2 linked regions of the Geminicoccus roseus DSM 18922 genome follow. The protein of the gene in region 1 interacts with the protein of each later gene in a pairwise test. Links are inferred from orthologs where the notes say so. Each region holds a gene or a part of one and is shown on either strand. Other genes may lie near its edges. The genes, in order: recO and recR.

What was found.
Region 2: the proteins of recO (region 1) and recR interact in binary tests that used the Escherichia coli proteins (3 or more experiments, as listed by UniProt). The link is inferred for Geminicoccus roseus DSM 18922 from one-to-one orthologs.

The regions. Positions count from the first base shown.
Region 1 is NZ_KE386572.1:2,131,668-2,140,531, forward strand. The notes cover bases 1,285-4,196. They hold recO (DNA repair protein RecO), read left to right. Parts: upstream 1,285-2,329; coding sequence 2,330-3,064; downstream 3,065-4,196. Other genes in these bases: rnc (ribonuclease III), read left to right, coding at 1,285-1,396; era (GTPase Era), read left to right, coding at 1,393-2,325; parC (DNA topoisomerase IV subunit A), read left to right, coding at 3,061-4,196. Outside these bases: lepB (signal peptidase I), read left to right, coding at 1-665; more of rnc, read left to right, coding at 665-1,284; more of parC, read left to right, coding at 4,197-5,286; protein-methionine-sulfoxide reductase catalytic subunit MsrP, read left to right, coding at 5,346-6,308; GEMRO_RS0111095 (LysR family transcriptional regulator), read right to left, coding at 6,824-7,768; trxB (thioredoxin-disulfide reductase), read right to left, coding at 7,773-8,720; GEMRO_RS29070 (mitochondrial fission ELM1 family protein), read right to left, coding at 8,717-8,864. UniProt on the Escherichia coli protein: Involved in DNA repair and RecF pathway recombination.
Region 2 is NZ_KE386572.1:4,156,520-4,165,175, forward strand. The notes cover bases 1-2,704. They hold recR (recombination mediator RecR), read right to left. Parts: upstream 1,805-2,704; coding sequence 1,196-1,804; downstream 1-1,195. Other genes in these bases: GEMRO_RS0120630 (calcium/sodium antiporter), read left to right, coding at 1-851; GEMRO_RS0120635 (hypothetical protein), read right to left, coding at 869-1,081; GEMRO_RS0120645 (YbaB/EbfC family nucleoid-associated protein), read right to left, coding at 1,837-2,160; GEMRO_RS30880 (DNA polymerase III subunit gamma/tau), read right to left, coding at 2,157-2,704. Also shown: more of GEMRO_RS30880, read right to left, coding at 2,705-3,872; nudC (NAD(+) diphosphatase), read left to right, coding at 4,108-5,001; GEMRO_RS0120665 (DUF1801 domain-containing protein), read left to right, coding at 5,403-5,816; purN (phosphoribosylglycinamide formyltransferase), read right to left, coding at 6,050-6,697; purM (phosphoribosylformylglycinamidine cyclo-ligase), read right to left, coding at 6,670-7,764; GEMRO_RS0120680 (DUF2066 domain-containing protein), read left to right, coding at 7,946-8,656. UniProt on the Escherichia coli protein: May play a role in DNA repair. It seems to be involved in an RecBC-independent recombinational process of DNA repair. It may act with RecF and RecO.

The sequences.
Region 1 (8,864 bases):
TCCTGATCGCGCTGGTCGTGCGGACGTTCCTGTTCGAGCCGTTCAATATTCCGTCGGGCTCGATGAAGCCGACGCTCCTGGTGGGCGACTACCTGTTTGTCAGCAAGTACGCCTACGGCTACAGCCGCTGGTCGTTCCCCTTCGGCATCGTGCCGATCAACGGCCGGGTCTTCGGCAGCCTGCCCGAGCGCGGCGACGTCGCGGTGTTCAAGCGGCCGGGCGAGAATGTCGACTACATCAAGCGCGTGGTCGGCCTGCCGGGCGACCGGATCCAGATGCGCGCCGACCGGCTGTTCATCAACGGCGAGGAAGTGCCCCAGGAGCCGGCCGGCACCTTCTCCGACCTGCACGAGGGCAGCGTGCCCCAGTTCCGGGAGACCCTGCCCGGCGGCCGGGTCCACCAGATCCTGGACCGCTATCCGGATGGCCCGATGGACGACACCCAGGAGTTCCTGGTGCCCGAGGGCCATGTGTTCATGATGGGCGACAATCGCGACAATTCGCAGGATAGTCGTGATCCCAGCGTGGGCTATGTTCCGCTGGAGAATCTGGTCGGTCGCGCCGAAATCCTGTTCTTCTCCACGGATGGTTCGGCCGGCTTCTTGGAGCCCTGGGCATGGCCCTTTGCGATCCGCTTCGAGCGGTTGCTCTCGACGATTCGTTGATGGAGGCGAACACGCCCGCCCGTTCCGCGGGTGGGCCGGCCGTTCCGGCCGTGGAATCGGTGCTCGGCTACACCTTCCGCAAGCCTGAGCTCCTGAGCGAGGCGCTGACCCATGCCAGCGCCGTGCGCCGCTCGACCGCCCGGCACAAGGGCCGCCGCTCCAACGAGCGCCTGGAATTCCTGGGCGACCGCGTGCTGGGCCTGGTGGTCGCGCACATGCTGATCGAGCATTTCCGCGCCGACCCCGAGGGCACCCTGGCCCTGCGCCAGGACGGCCTGGTCCGGCGCGAGACCTTGGCCGGCATCGCCCGCAAGCTCGGCGTCGGCGGCTGGCTGGTGGTCGCGCGCAGCGAGGAGGACGGCGGCGGACGGGACAATCCGGCGATTCTGGCCGACACGGTGGAAGCCCTGATCGGCGCGATCTATCTGGATGGGGGCTGGCAGCCGGCCGAGAGCTTCGTGCGCCGGCACTGGCAGCCGCTGATCGCCAATGCCGGGCTGCCCAGCCGCGATCCCAAGACCGCGCTGCAGGAATGGGCGCAGGCCCGCAGCCTGGAACGGCCCGCCTACCTCGTGGTCGCCACCGATGGGCCGCCGCACGCGCCGACCTTCCAGGTGAGCGTCAGCCTGCCCGGCATGCCGGACGTGACCGCGTCCGGCTCCTCCAAGCGCGCGGCCGAGCAGGCCGCCGCCAGCCTCATGCTTGAACGCCTTTCCGGTATGCCCTCATGATCACCTCCGACGACACCGCCTCGCCTGAAGGCCCCGCCACCTCCTGCGGCTTCATCGCCTTCGCCGGCGCGCCCAACGCCGGCAAGTCCACGCTGCTGAACCACCTGGTCGGCCACAAGGTCTCGATCGTCACGCCCAAGGCGCAGACCACCCGCCGGCGGGTGATCGGCATCTCCATGGTCGGCAGCACCCAGCTCCTGTTCGTCGACACGCCCGGGATCTTCGCCGACCCCAAGCGCGCCCTGGAGCGCGCCATGGTGCGGGCCGCCTGGGACGGGGTCGACGATGCCGACCTGGTCCTGTTCGTGCTGGATGCCTCCAAGGGGCTGAACGCCCAGGCCCGCGCCGTGCTGGAAGGCCTGGGCGAGCGCCATCGCCGGGCCTGGCTGGTGATCAACAAGATCGACACGGTCCGCGGCGACCGGGCCCTGCCGCTGATCGCCGAGGCCAACCAGATCCTGCCGTTCGAGGAGACCTTCATCGTCTCCGCCACGCGCGGCGACGGCTGCGACGACCTCCTGGCCGCCCTGGCCAAGGCGATGCCGCCAAGCGCCTGGCTCTACCCCGAGGACCAGCTGTCCGACCTGTCGGACCGGGCGCTCGCCGCGGAGATCACCCGCGAGAAGGTGTTCCTCCAACTCCAGGACGAGCTGCCCTACAGCATCACCGTGGAGACCGAGCAGTACCTGGAGAGCCAGGACGGCAAGGAGATCCGCATCGACCAGGTGATCTACGTGCTGCGCGACAGCCAGAAGGCGATCGTGCTGGGCAAGGGCGGCGCGCGGATCAAGGCGATCGGCCAGGCGGCCCGCCAGGACCTGGAGAAGCTCTTGGACGCGCGGGTCCACCTGTTCCTGTTCGTCAAGGTCCGCGAGTGGACCGACGATCCCGAGCGCTATCGGGAAATGGGGCTCGACACCCGGGACTGATCCCTTGGACTGGCACGACGAAGGCTTCGTCCTGACCCGCCGCCGCCATGGCGAGGCCAGCCTCGTCGTGAACGTCTTCACCTTCGAGCATGGCCGCCATGCCGGCCTGGTGCAGGGCGGCGCGGCGCGGGCCAACGCCCATCTCTGGCAGCCCGGCAACCGGCTGGACCTGCACTGGCATGCCCGGATCGCCGAGCAATTGGGCAACCTGAAGGGCGAGGCGATCCGCCTGCATGCCGGCGACGTGCTCGACATGCCGCTGGCCCTGGCCGGCCTGTCGGCTGCCATGGCCCTGCTCGACCAGGGCACCGCCGAGCGCGACCCGCACCCGGTGCTCTACGCCGCCACCCTGCGCCTGGCCGATGCGCTGGGTCCCGACGAGGCCTGGCTTGCCGACTATGTCCGCTTCGAGCTGGTGCTGCTGGCCGAGGCCGGGTTCGGCCTGTCCCTGGACCGCTGCGCGGTCACCGGGGTGACCGAGGATCTGGCCTATGTCTCGCCGCGCAGCGGCAGCGCCGTGTCCCGCGAGGCCGCCGCGTCATGGGCGCCGCGCCTCTTGCCATTGCCGCCCTTCCTGGTGGACGGCAGCCGGCCCGATCGTGCACAGGTGCTGGACGGACTGCGCCTGTCCGGGCATTTCCTCGACCAACGTCTGTTCGAGGCCGTGGACCGCCCGCTCCCGCAGGCCCGCATCCGCCTCCTCGATCTCCTGCAGCCCCCCGCCGACCCGGACACATGACCCGACCGTCCGCCGCACCCGAACATATCGAGACCGTCCCGCTCGCCCAGGCCCTGTCCGAGCGCTACCTGGCCTATGCGCTCTCGACCATCACCGCACGCTCCCTGCCCGACGTCCGCGACGGGCTGAAGCCGGTCCAGCGCCGGCTGCTCTACGCCATGCTCCAGCTGCGCCTGGACCCGGCCGGCGGCTACAAGAAATGCGCCCGCGTGGTCGGCGACGTGATCGGCAAGTTCCACCCGCACGGCGACCAGTCGGTCTACGACGCCCTGGTCCGCCTGGCCCAGGACTTCGCCCAGCGCTACACGCTGGTGGAAGGGCAGGGGAACTTCGGCAATGTCGACGGCGATAACCCGGCGGCGATGCGCTACACCGAGAGCCGGCTGACCAGATACGCCATGGCGCTGCTGGACGGGATCGACCAGGACACGGTCGACTTCCGCCCGACCTATGACGGCAGCGAGGACGAGCCGGTGGTCCTGCCGGCGGCCGTGCCGAACCTGCTGGCCAACGGCGCCACCGGCATCGCGGTGGGCATGGCGACCTCGATCCTGCCGCACAATGTCGGCGAATTGTGCGACGCGCTCCTGTTCATGCTGGGCCGCCCGGCCGACGCGCCGCGGCCGACCGCCTCGGAGCTGATGAAGTTCGTCCCGGGCCCGGACCTGCCGACCGGCGGGATCATCACCGAGAGCCCGGCGGCCATCCAGCACGCCTACACCACCGGCCGCGGCGGCTTTCGCCTGCGCGCCCGCTACACGGTCGAGCAGCTCCCGCTCGGCCAGTACCGGATCATCGTCGACCAGATCCCGTTCCAGGTGCAGAAAAGCCGGCTGATCGAGGACATCGCCGAGCAGCTCATGGCCAAGAAGCTGCCGCTGCTGGCCGACCTGCGCGACGAATCCACCGACCAGATCCGCATCGTCCTGGTGCCGCGCGCCCGCACGGTCGAGCCGGAGCTCCTGATGGAGCAGCTGTTCCGCGCCTCCGACCTGGAGGTGCGGCTGTCCCTGAACCTGAACGTGCTGGACGCCACCGGCACGCCCCGGGTGATGGGGCTGGCCGAGGTCCTGCAGTCCTGGCTCGACCACCGCATGATCGTGCTGGAGCGGCGCTCGCGCTACCGCTTAGGCAAGATCGAGGACCGGCTGCACATCCTGGAAGGCTATCTGAAGGCCTTTTTGGATATCGACGAGGTGATCCGGATCATCCGCGAGGAGGACGAGCCGAAGCCGGCCCTGATGAAGCGCTTCGAGCTCACCGAGATTCAGGCCGAAGCGATCCTGAACCTGCGCCTGCGCAACCTGCGCCGGCTGGAGGAGATGGACCTGCGCAAGGAGCATGCGGACCTGGAGGCCGAGAAGGCGAAGCTGGACCGGCTGCTGGCCGACCCGAAGCTGCGCCGCAAGGCGCTGGCCGACGAGGTCAAGGCCAGCCGCAAGGCGTTCGCCGACCCGCGCCGCACCCAGTTCGGCACCGCCCCGGTGATCGAGCCGGAGCGGTTCGAGGCCCAGGTCGAGCGATTCCCGGTGACCATCCTGCTCTCGCAGCACAACTGGATCCGCACGGTGCGCGGCCACCAGCAGGACCTGTCGGAGCAGAAGTACAAGGAAGGCGACGCGGCCCGCTTCGCCCTGGAGGCGCAGACCACCGACCGGCTGCTGGTGTTCGCCGCCGACGGCAAGATGTTCACGGTCCCGGTCGACCGCCTGCCGGGCGGGCGCGGCACCGGCGAGCCCTTGTCCCTGTTCGCGGACATCGCCAAGGGCGTGCCGATCATCGACGCGGCGGTGTTCCGGCCGGACGGCCGGATGGTGGTGGCGACCAAGGCCGGGCGCGGCTTCCTGGTGGAGGAGAGCTCGATCGTCGCCTCCACCAAGGCCGGCAAGCAGATCGTCGACCTGGACGAGGGCGACCAGCTGGTGAAGGTCGTGCCGGTGGCCGGCGACCATCTGGCGGTGCTGGGCAGCCATCGCCGGCTGCTGGTGTTCCCGCTGGATCAGCTCAAGACGCTGGGCCGGGGCAAGGGGGTCCAGCTCATGAAGCTGCACTCCGCCGCGGTGGTGGACGTGGCGGTGATCGATCCCAAGGCCGGCTTCACCTGGCAGACCGGCAGCCGCCAGCGCCGCGAGGAATGCACGACCTGGATAGGCGAGCGTGCCCAGTCCGGGCGGGCCACGCCGGTCGGATTCCCCAAGGACCTGTCGTTCACACGTTCGTGATCGAGTGACCAGGCGGCGCGGATCGTCGTACCTTCACCCATCGAAGGGAAAGGACCGACATGCTGACCCGCGCGCGCAGGATCTGGGACGTGATCGACCACCGGGTGACCGACGAGGCGCTGGCGCTCGACCGGCGCCGGCTCCTGGCCGGAATCGGGCTGGGCGCCGCCATGGCGGCGCTGCCGCTTCGCGCCCGTGCCCAGGAGGGCGGCGAGCTGATCGCCCCGGAACTCTATCCCGGCGAGCGCAATCCGGCCTTCACGCTGGACCGGCCGCTCACCGAGGAGAAGATCGCCACCAGCTACAACAATTTCTACGAGTTCGGCGGCAGCAAGGACATCGTCGACGCCGCGCAGGCGCTCACCATCCGCCCCTGGGCGCTCACCATCGATGGGATGGTCGAGGAGCCGATGGAGATCGACGTCGAGGCGGTGGTGCGGCGCATCCCGATCGAGGAGCGCCTCTACCGGCACCGCTGCGTGGAAGCCTGGTCGATGGACGTGCCGTGGAGCGGCTTCCCCCTGAAAGCCCTGCTCGACTTGGCACGGCCTTTGGGCAGCGCGCAGTACGTGCGCTTCGAGACCTTCCTCAATCCTGACGAGGCTCCGGCACAGGCGCAGTCCTGGTATCCCTGGCCCTATGTCGAGGGCCTGACGGTGGCCGAGGCCGCCAACGACCTCGCCTTCATCGCGACCGGCATGTACGGCAAGCCGCTGCTCAAGCAGAACGGCGCACCGATCCGCCTGGTCACGCCCTGGAAGTACGGGTTCAAGTCGATCAAGTCGATCCGCCGGATCACCCTGACCGACGAGCGGCCGGTGAGCTACTGGGAGGAACTGGGCCCGAGCGAGTACGGCTTCTGGGCGAACGTGAACCCCGAGGTGCCGCATCCGCGCTGGAGCCAGGCCTTCGAGCGCCCGCTGGGCGATTTCGGCTCGGTGCCGACCCGGCTGTTCAACGGCTATGCCGAGCAGGTCGCCGGCCTCTACAGCGGGATGGACGGCGAGCAGCTGTATCGCTGATAGTTCTGCCCATGTGGCCACTCAGGACAGCGCCCTCCTACGGGAGCCGCCTGTCCTCATATACGGTTCTATTTGTTGCGGTGCAGCATCCACTGGCGCTTTTGCTGGGCTGGCTAAGTTGCACTGCAGCAAGAGAACCCAGCAATTGTTAAATTCATGCCGAAACTCGGGCGAGTTTGTATGGCATGCTTGACGACGTCCGAAATGCCGTCGATAAGGTCGGACGTTATCCGCTTGAACAAAAAAAAGTGGCCGGGTCTTGCGACCCGGCCGAGTAGATCAGGGAGGCTAAAAACCTGGGAAACGAACCGAGGTTCGTTTTGGACCCAGCGTAGCCGGATCCGGTCGGAGGAGAGCTAGGCTCGACCCTCAGACCCTAGCAACGCATCCCAGGCGGTGCGTTGCTGCAGTGCGGAAACTAATCGTGTTTCGGTGGTTTGCCTAGGCCTGTTCGAGATGGGTGGCGTGCGCTTGGCGCATGTCACCCATCGGCTGTGGCCAAAATGCCAGCGTTTTTACCAGACCGGCTGCTCTGCGACCTTTTCCAGCAGGAAGTCGCGGAAGACCGTTACCCGCTTGGAAGCGCGCAGCTCCTCCGGATAAACGAAATAGCAGGTGAACACCGGGCCCTCGAGGTCGGGCAGGACCCGAACCAGGTTCTTGCTGGGGGCGCCCAGATAGTCGGGGAGCGAGGCCAGGCCCAGCCCGGCTTCCGCCGTGCGCAGCATGCCGTAGACATGGTTGACGGTCATGGTCGGCCGGCGCGGCGCCGCCTGGCCTTCCTCGTCCTTGCCTGCCGTCAGGATCCAGTTCAGCGAGGGTACCGGCGCCTCGTCGCCGTAGACGATCAGCCGGTGCCGATCCAGGTCGTCCGGCCGCTCGGGCAGGCCATGCTTGGCCAGGTAGCCCGGCGCTGCATAGATGTGGGTGTGCGAGGTCATCAGCTTGCGCTGGACGAGGTCGCCCTGGGTCGGCCGGGTCAGCCGCAGCGCCACGTCGGCCTGGCGCATCCCCAGGTCCAGGTCATCGTCGGTCACCATCAGGGCGACGGTGATCTCGGGATAAAGGTCCAGGAACGCCGGCAGGTGGTGGGTCAGCCAGACCGTGCCGATGCCCACCGTGGTGGTGATCCGCAGATGGCCGGCCGGCTCGTCACGGCGCTCCTGGAGCGCCGTGACGGTCATCGCCATCTTGCGCGCGATCTCCCGGGCGGTCTCCAGCAGGATCTCGCCCTGCTCGGTCAGCACCAGGCCGCGGGCATGCCGGTGGAACACCGCAGCGCCCAGCTCGTCCTCCAGCGCGCTGATCTGCCGGCTGATCGCCGACTGCGACAGGCCCAGCCGGTCGGCCGCCTTGGTGAAGCTTCCCGCCTCCGCCACCGAATGGAAGATCCGGATCCGGTCCCAGTCGGGGCCTTCGGTCTTGAAGAAGTCCTTGTCCTGCGTCCCTCGGGCGACCATGGCGTCAGTGCATCCCTTTGGCGGCCAGCCAGCGCTCCGCATCCAGCGCCGCCATGCAGCCCGATCCGGCGGCCGTCACGGCCTGGCGATAGATCTTGTCCTGGACGTCGCCCGCGGCGAACACGCCATCCACCGAGGTGAAGGTCCGGCCGCGCTCGGTGAGCAGGTAGCCCTCGTCGTCCATGGCGAGCTTGCCCTTGAACAGCCCGGTCGCCGGGTCGTGGCCGATCGCCACGAACAGGCCGTCCGCCGGGATCTCGCGGCTGGAGCCGTCCTTGGTGGAGGTCAGGATCGCCCCGGTCACCCCCTTGGGGTCGGTGGTGCCGGTGAGGTCGGTGACCACCGCATCCCAGACAACCTCGACATTGGAGCGGGCGAACAGCCGGTCCTGCAGGATCTTCTCGGCGCGCAGCGTGTCGCGCCGGTGCACCAGCGTCACGTGCGCGGCCAGCCCCGCCAGGTAGAGGGCCTCCTCCACCGCGGTGTTGCCGCCGCCGACCACGACCACCCGCTTGCCGCGGAAGAAGAACCCGTCGCAGGTGGCGCAGGCGGACACGCCATGGCCCATGAAGCGGTTCTCGGCGTCGATCCCCAGCCAGCGCGCCTGGGCGCCGGTGGCGATGATCAGGGCGTCGCAGGTGAAGATGCTGCCGCCGTCCATGGTCAGCCGGAACGGCCGCACCGACAGGTCGACGTCGGTGACCAGGTCGTAGATCATCTCGGTGCCGCAATGCTCGGCCTGGGCCGACATCTGCTCCATCAGCCAGGGACCCTGGATGACCTCGGCAAAGCCCGGATAGTTCTCCACGTCCGTGGTGATCGAGAGCTGCCCGCCGGGCTGCATTCCCTGGATCAGCACCGGCTTGAGGTTGGCGCGGGCGGCATAGATCGCCGCGGTATAGCCTGCTGGGCCGCCGCCGATCACCAGCACCTGCGCGTGTCGCTCGTTCATCTCGCCTCCGACAACGTCCCATTAACACGAGCGACCGGTGGGAACCACAGTTCGGCACGCTCCATGACCACCCGGGCGACCAGGCCGGCCGAATCCAGCGGCGGCGGCGGCGTGTGGTCGAACGGATCGCCCAAGGCGACAATG
Region 2 (8,656 bases), 2.0 Mb from region 1 along the record:
TCGGGCTGACGCTGGTCGGGTTCGGCACCTCCGCCCCGGAGCTGGTCACCAGCCTGATCGCCGCGTTCCAGGGAGCGCCCGGCATCGCGGTCGGCAACGTGGTCGGCTCCAACATCGCCAACATCCTGCTGATCCTGGGCGTCACCGCGCTGATCTATCCCCTGGCCGTGGCGCCGCCCGCCTTCCGCCGCGACGGCCTGGCGCTGGCCGGCTCGACGGTAGCTTGCCTGGGCGCGGTGCTGTGGGGCTTCATGGACCGCTGGATCGGCCTGCTGTTCGTGGCGGTGCTGGTCGCCTACATCGCCTGGGCCTACCGCAGCGAGCGCGCGGCACCCGATGCCGAGGCGGAGATGCACGAGCATGTCGCCGAAGACGCGCGGGCCGGACCGGGCGGCATCCTCGGCTCGGTCGTGCTGGCGCTGGTCGGCATCGCCGCCACCGTGGGCGGCGCCCGCCTGCTGGTCGGCGGGGCGATCGAGCTTGCCCAGTCGGCCGGCATCTCGGAGACCGTGATCGGCCTGACCATCGTGGCGGTGGGGACCTCGCTGCCGGAACTGGTCGCCTGCGCGGTCGCCGCGCTGCGCCGGCATGCCGACGTGGCGCTGGGCAACGTCATCGGCTCGAACATCTACAACGTGCTGGGGATTTTGGGCATCACCTCCTCGGTCCATCCGATCGCGATCCCGGTCGAGATCGCCCGGCTGGACATCTGGGTGCTGATCGCGGCGACGGCGCTCGTGCTCCTGTTCCTGCGCACCGGCTGGACGCTGCGGCGCTGGGAGGGCGCGGTGTTCGTGCTGCTCTACGGCGCCTATGCCGGCTACCTGGTCGTGGATGCCGGGATGGCCTGAGCGGCGGTGCACGGAGCTCATCCGTCCTGCACCGGGTTCGTGAGCAGGATGCCCGGGGCGGGCTCTTCCCGGCAGCGATCATCGTGATGGCCGGCCAGGCCGACATGGATGCAGTGAAGCCTCCGATCCATCCGCTCGCGGGCCGCATCGAGGGAGACCGCCGCCATGCCGATCGGAACCAGCCATATCAGGCTGACGCACGTCACCATCCACAGAAGCCGGATCAACATGGGCTGCCTCGCATGAACCTTGCGAAGCCATCATGCAGCCCAGGTCGTTAACGACCGGTTGATGCGGCACCAGAATTCCAGGGCTGCGGCGAAAATCGCAGCTTCCCGCCCCGCTCAGCCGAGCGGCCGGCGCGCCCGGTAGGCCGCGGCGAGGGTGCCCTCGTCCAGATAGTTCAGTTCGCCGCCCACCGGCACGCCCCGGCCAAAGCCGGTGACCTGCACGCCCAGGCCGTGCAGCCGCTCGGCGATGTAGTGGGCGGTGGTCTGGCCCTCGACGGTGGCGCCCAGGCCCAGGATCACCTCCTGGATGCCCTGGTCCTGCACCCGGCCCAGCATCTGGCCGATCCGCAACTCGTCCGGGCCGATCCCGTCCAGGGCGGACAGGCGGCCGCCCAGCACATGGTAGCGGCCCTTGAAGAAGCCGGCCCGCTCCACCGCCCAGAGGTCCTCGACCTCCTCGACCACGCACAGGCTGGCGGTGTCCCGGCCGGGATCGGCGCAGATCGAGCAGGGGTCGGTGGCGTCCAGGTTGCCGCAGACCGAGCAGCGCCGGACCTGCTCCCTGCAGTTCTCCAGCGTGCGGATCAGCGGCGTCATCAGCACGTCCGGCCGCTTGAGGAGGGCCAGCGCCGCGCGCCTGGCCGAGCGGGGTCCTAAGCCCGGCAGGCGCGACAGGCGCTTGATCAGCTCGTCGATGGCGCCAGGCGCGCTGTTGCGGCTCAGGGTTCAGGCTCCGCTCGTTCGGTCCGCTTCGCTCAGAACGGCAGCTTCATGCCGGGCGGCAGCTGCAGCCCGCCGGTCAGCTTCTGCATCTCTTCCTGCATCTGCGTCTCGATCTTGCCCTTGGCGTCGTTGACCGCGGCGACAATCAGGTCCTCCAGGATCTCGACGTCGTCGGCGACCATGAGCGACGGGTCGATCTTGATCTTCCGCATCTCGCCCTTGCCGTTCAGGACCACCGAGACCAGGCCGGCGCCGGCACCGCCCTCGACCTCCATCTCCGCCATCTTCTGCTGCATCTCGCCCATGCGGGCCTGCATCTTCTGGGCTTCTTTGAGCATGTTGCCGAGATTCTTCATGCGCGCTCGATCCTCTGTTCGGTTGGGGGGCTGGCAAGTTCGCTGGCGGATGGCCGGACATCCTCGATCCGGGCGCCGGGATAGGTGTCCAGGATGCGCCGGATCGCCGGGTCCGCCGACAATTGCTCGATCAGGCGGTCGCGCACCACCGCGCGCTGCTCGGCAAGCGTCGGGGCGCCGCGCTCGTTGACGATCGCGACCATCCAGCGCCGGCCGGTGCGCAGGAGCAGGGCGTCCTGCAAAAGGTTGGCCAGGTCCGGCCGCACCCCGGCGGCCGGGCGGATCTCCAGGCGCTGCGGCGCCATCCGCACCAGATGCACCCCGGTCTCCAGCATGGAGGCCAGCATCGGCTCGTCATGGCCGCGCAGGAAGGTCACCAGCTCGGCGAAGTCGGCGAAGTCCGGGGCGGCGGCGGCGCGCGGCTCGGCCGGGGGACGGCTCGCCAGGGCAGGGGGAGCCTGGGCCACCGGCGGCGCCACCAGCACCGCGGCCGGGCCGGCGCTGGCCGGCTCGGGCCGGACAGGGGCAGCCGAGCCACCCTGGCCCAGCTGCTCCAGCTTGCGCAGCAGGTCGGCGGGTGGCGGCAGCTCGGCCAGGCAAGCCAGGCGCAAGAGCAGCATCTCCGCGGCCATGGCGCCGTCGGCGGCGGCCTTGACCTCCTCCAGGCCGCGCAGCAGCACCTGCCAGGCGCGGGCCGCGGCCGGCAGGCCGACCCGGCCGGCGAGCGCTAGGCCGCGCTGATGGCCGTCCTTGCCGGTGTGCCAACCCGGATCGGCGTTCGGGTCGAGCTTGAGCCGGGACAGCCAGTGGCAGGCGCCGAGCAGGTCCTGGATCACCGCCACCGGGTCGGCGCCGCGGGCGTGCAGCTCGGCGAAGACGTCCAGCGCCTCCTTGGGCCGCGCGGTCAGCAGCGGCTCCAGGAGGTCGAGCAGGCGCGCCCGGTCGGCCAGGCCCAGCATGTCGGCGACCTGGGCGGCCTCGACCCGGCCGCCGCCAAGGGCGATCGCCTGGTCGAGCAGCGAAAGCGAATCGCGCACCGATCCCTCGGCGATCCGCGCGACCAGCGCCAGCGCGTCGTCCTCGGCCTCGACCTGCTCCTTGGCGCAGATCCGGGCCAGATGAGCGGACAGCACCGAAGGCGGCACGCGCTTGAGGTCGAAGCGCTGGCAGCGCGAGACGATCGTCACCGGCACCTTGCGCTGCTCGGTGGTGGCGAACACGAATTTGGTGTGGGCGGGCGGCTCCTCCAGCGTCTTCAGCAGCGCCGCAAACGCGCTGGCCGAGAGCATGTGCACCTCGTCCACGATGTAGACCTTGGTGCGCAGCGCGGTGGGGCCGTAGCGGACGCTGGCCAGCAGGTCGCGCATGTTGTCGACGCCGGTATGGGTCGCGGCGTCCAGCTCGACCACGTCGATGGCGTTCTGCGCCTCGATCGAGCGGCAGGGGCCGCACACGCCGCAGGGCTCGGGCGTTGGCCCGCCCTTGCCGTCCGGCCCCTCGCAGTTCAGGGCCTTGGCGATGATCCGGGCGGTCGTGGTCTTGCCGACCCCGCGGATGCCGGTCAGCAGGAAGGCATGGGCCAGCCGGCCGGAGGCGAACGCATTGGTGAGGGTGCGGACCAGGGCGTCCTGGCCCACCAGTTCCGACAGGCGCTGGGGGCGGTAGGCTCTCGCCAGGACCTTGTAGCCGGACGCGGTGGTGTCGTCTCGCATGCGCCCGTCTGATCTTGTTCGCGGCACCAGCCGGCGCTGGCCGGCGCGGATGCTCTGCAGGTGGAAGGCCGGCTGCGACCCGGACCGGAACTCGTTGCGGCTGCTTCCTTCCGGACCTGACCGAATTGGCGAGGAGCCCGTCCGCCGCCGACCTTCCGAGGGGGTATATCGACGCTCGCGCCCGCTCGTGCAAGATGCGACCGTACGATCAATGAGGATCGTGGAGGCTCTCCCCTTGCTGCGTCGCCTGAAACCACCGCCGCACGTCTATTCCAGCGTCGGCTTCGACCGAGCCGCCATCTACCGCAAGGACCTGGCCTGGCTGACCCAGCGCCGGTCCGACCATGCCACCAGGGTGATCCTGTCCCATGGCCTGAACCTGGCGGTGCTGGAGGCGGAGGACGGGCCGCATGCCGGCTTCCTGACCGTGGCCGATCTTGGCCAGGAGCTCGACGACAACGCCGTGTTCCTGGGCGTGATCGACGGGGTCGCCTATTTCGTGGCCGAGCTGGACGATCCGGCCAAGGCGACCCTGCCGCTGGTCGACCTGCGCAGCGTCGGCCCGGTGCTGCCGCCGCACGAGGCCGGCATGATGGCCTCCGCCCGCGCCCTTCTGCACTGGCACACCACCCACCGGTTCTGCGGCAGCTGCGGCACCGCCACCCTGCCGACCGATGCCGGCCATGCTAGGCGCTGCCCGAACTGCGGCCGCGACCATTTCCCCCGCACCGATCCGGCGGTGATCGTGCTGGTGACCCATGGCGACCAGGCCCTGCTCGGCCGCTCGGCGCGCTTCCCGCCGGGCATGTACTCGACGCTCGCCGGGTTCGTGGAGCCGGGCGAGAGCCTGGAGCAGGCGGTGGAGCGGGAGATCTTCGAGGAGTCCGGCATCCGCCTGGAGCAGATCCAGTACCGTTCCTCACAGCCCTGGCCGTTCCCGCAGTCGCTGATGCTGGGCTTTCGGGCGACGGCGGCCTCCACCGAACTGAAGATCGACCTCGACGAGCTGGAGGACGCCTTGTGGATCCCCCGCGAGGTGCTGGGCGACCCGGAGCGCTCGCCGGTGCTGCTGCCGCGCGAGGACAGCATCGCCCGGTTCCTGATCGAGGAGTGGCTGGCCGAGGGGTAGGGGCTCAGTCCACGGCCTGGCGGTTGGTGCCCTCCCGGTCGTACTTGCCGGACAGGAGCCCGCCGGCCAGCGGGCTCCACACCATCAGGCCGATCCGCTCGGCCTCCAGCAGGGGCTCTCTCTCCCGCTCCGCCAAGAGCCACCGATTGCCTTCCATGACGCGATACCGCCGCTGGTCGGCATGATGGGCGGCATTTCCAGGACCGCTGCTGTACCTGCTTGGGCATGACTTATGATCGGTAGCGGGTCGCGGCCCGGCCGGAATCGCGGGCCAGCCAGATCCAGGCAAGAACACGGTCATTCTTGCCGCTGACGAAGACCGCTGCCTGTGGTCGCACGGTTGTGGCAAAAGGTTGCCCTAATGCCGAAGCATCAGACTTGACCGGGGGAGAATGCCAAAGATGACAGGTGTCGAGAGACCCAAGCTGCTGTCGAGCGGCAATCCCCAGATTCCGAAGGGCGAAGGCGACGCACCAGTCCAGGCGTACATCGCCGCGATGCCCGGCTGGAAAAGCGACATCGGACGCAGGCTGGATGAGATTGTGGAAAGGATTTCCCCCGGTGTCATCAAGGCGGTCAAGTGGAATACGCCGCTCTATGGTAAGAATGATGGCTGGTTCTTCTCCATGTATTGCTACACGCGATATGTTCAGTTGACCTTCATGCGCGGGGCCTGCCTGTCACCCGTCCCGCCGGGAAAGTCCAAGGTCGAGGGGACCCGATACTTCAACATCTACGAAGGGGATGAATTGGACGAGGCCCAGATCGAGAACTGGGTGGAGCAGGCCAGCCGGCTGCCGGGCGTGGCGCTTTAGCAAGCGAACGATAGGAGCAACCGAGGAATCGGACCGCTGGAGCAGAGGCTTCTTTTGTCTGCCCGCCCGACATGTACCTTCAGTCATGCAGGCCGTCGGCAAATGACTGTTTCGGGCCCATCGTCGCAAGGATGCGCATGTCCTGGTTCCCTCGCTCGAAGAGGCGCCGACGTGCCGGAAGCGCCGGCACCGCAACCGCGACCGCCCGGCGACGGCTCCCCCCGGACCGGCGCTCAGCCGAGTTCGGGATGGACGATCAGCGTCGGCGTGCCGGGCTCGACCCGGACCACCTCGCCCTCGACCCGGGCCCGGCCGGACGCCAGCAGGTCCAGCGCCAGGGGATATGCGCGGTGCTCCAGCCGGATCACCCGCGCGGCCAGGCTCGCGGCGTCGTCGCCGGGCAGCACCGGCACCACGCCCTGCACCACGATCGGACCGTCGTCCAGCGCCGGGCGGACCACGTGGACGGTGCAGCCATGCAGGCGCACCCCGGCGGCCAGCGCCTGCTCGTGGGTGTGCAGGCCCTTGAACGAGGGCAGCAGCGCCGGGTGGATGTTGAGCATCCGGTCGGCCCAGGCCTCCACCAGCTCCGGCCCCAGGATCCGCATGAAGCCGGCCAGGCAGACCAGCTCCGCGCCGCTTTCCGCCAGCGCCCGGCCGAGCGCCTGGTCGAACGCCGCGCGGCTGGCGAAGCCGCGATGGTCGATCACCTGGTGGGCGATCCCGGCGCGCGCGGCCCGCTCCAGCCCGAAGGCGCCGGCCACGTTGGAGATCACCCGGACGATCTCGTAGCTGGCCTCCGGGCTGGCGCCATGGTCGATCAGGGCCTGCAGGTTGGAGCCCGACCCGGAGATCAGGACGGCGACGGGACGGCGGGCCATGTCTGCTCGATATGCTGGAAGACGACCGCGGCGCCGGCCGCGCGCGGGGCGATGGCGCCGATCCGGGTGACGGTCTCGCCGGCCTGGCGCAGGACCGCTTCCAGGGCGTCGGCCCGGCCGGGCTCCACCACCAGCACCATGCCGATCCCGGCATTGAAGGTGCGGCGCAGGTCGGCCTGGGGCAGCCGGCCGGCCTCGGCCAGCCAGCGGAACACGGGAGGCAGCTCCCAGGCCCGGGTGTCGATCACCGCGGCCGCCCCCTCGGGCAGGACTCGCGGCAGGTTCTCCTCCAGCCCGCCACCGGTGATGTGCGCCAGCGCCTTGACCCCGCCGGCCCGGATCGCCTCCAGGCAGCTCTTCACGTAGATCCGGGTGGGGGTGAGCAGCGCCTCGGCCAGGGACTGGCCGGGCGCGAACGGGGCAGGGGCGTCGAGCTCCGCCTTGGCCTCGTCGATCACCAGGCGGACCAGCGAGAAGCCGTTGCTGTGCACGCCCGACGACGCCAGGCCCAGCAGCACGTCGCCTTCCGCCACGTCGGGACGCGGCAGGAGGGCGCCGCGCTCCACGGCGCCCACCGCGAAGCCGGCCAGGTCGAAATGGCCGGGCGCGTACATCTGCGGCATCTCGGCGGTCTCGCCGCCGGTGAGCGCGCAGCCGGCCTGCCGGCAGCCCTCGGCGATCCCGGCCACGATCTTGGCGGCAGACGCTGCGTCGAGCTTGCCGGTGGCGAAATAGTCCAGGAAGAACAAGGGCTCGGCACCCTGGACCACCAGGTCGTTGACGCACATGGCGACCAGATCGATGCCGATCGCCTCGATCCGCCCGGTCTTGGCCGCCAGCAGGATCTTGGTGCCGACCCCATCGGTGGCCGAGACCAGCAGCGGGTCGCGGTAGCCGGCCTCCTTCAGGTCGAACAGCGCGCCAAAGCCGCCCAGCGCCCCGGTGGCGCCAGGCCTCGCGGTGGCGCGGGTCAGGCCGTCGATCCGGCGCACCAGCTCGTTGCCGGCATCGATGTCGACCCCGGCCTCCGCATATCTGCCGCCGGCTGGCTGATCGGCGTTCTGCATTCGGCGACCCTCGACCGAAAGTGGCTTGTCCTGATGAGGTGCGGCGAAGGCTTGTCAGGCCGAGGCTCCCGTGGTCCCCTCCGCCCGGCGCAACGGCCATGTTGGCCTTGCACGTCGTCCGCTCGTCCTCGCGTCGGGGTGATCTGCCATGGCCTCGCGCCGCCCGTCGATAGCGTTGCTGGTGCTATCCGCTCTTCTCCTGCTCTCGTCCGTGCCAGCAGCGGACGCCCAGAGCACCGACCAGCGCCAGTTCGTCGAGCACGACGTGCCGGCGGAGGCATCTGCCGACGATGCCGTGCAGGCCCGCGCCGCCGCCATCGCCAAGGGCCAGGTCACCGCCCTGGAGCGGCTGCTGGTGCGGCTGACCGGCGCCAACCCTTCCCGGGTGCCGACGGTGCCGGAAGACCAGATCGACCAGTATGTGCGCAGCTTCGAGATCCAGCAGGAGCAGGTCGGCGCCAGGACCTATTCGGCCGAGCTGACCGTGACCTTCCGGCCGGAGCCGGTCCAGGAGCTCCTGCGCAGCAACGGTTTGTCCTACGGCATCGTCGAGGTGCTGCCGACCGTGCTCCTGGCCTACGGGCCGGACGGCGACCCGTTCCTGGAGGGCGACCCCTGGCGCGACGCGGTGATCGAGGCTGCCGGCCGCTCGGCCGCGGTGGAGCCGGTGCTGCCGCTGGGCGACGCCCAGGACCTGGCGATCCCGCAGGCCGCCGCCCAGGCCGGCGACCAGGGCACCCTGCAGCCCGTGGCGGACCGCTACGCCGCCAAGGCGGTGCTGGTCGCCCAGGCGGCGCTGCGCCCGCAGGCGGATGGGAGCCAGGGCCTGACGGTCCAGGGGCAGTATCTGGGCCAGGACGGCAGCGTCCGGGCGCTGCCCGCCCAGGAGGTG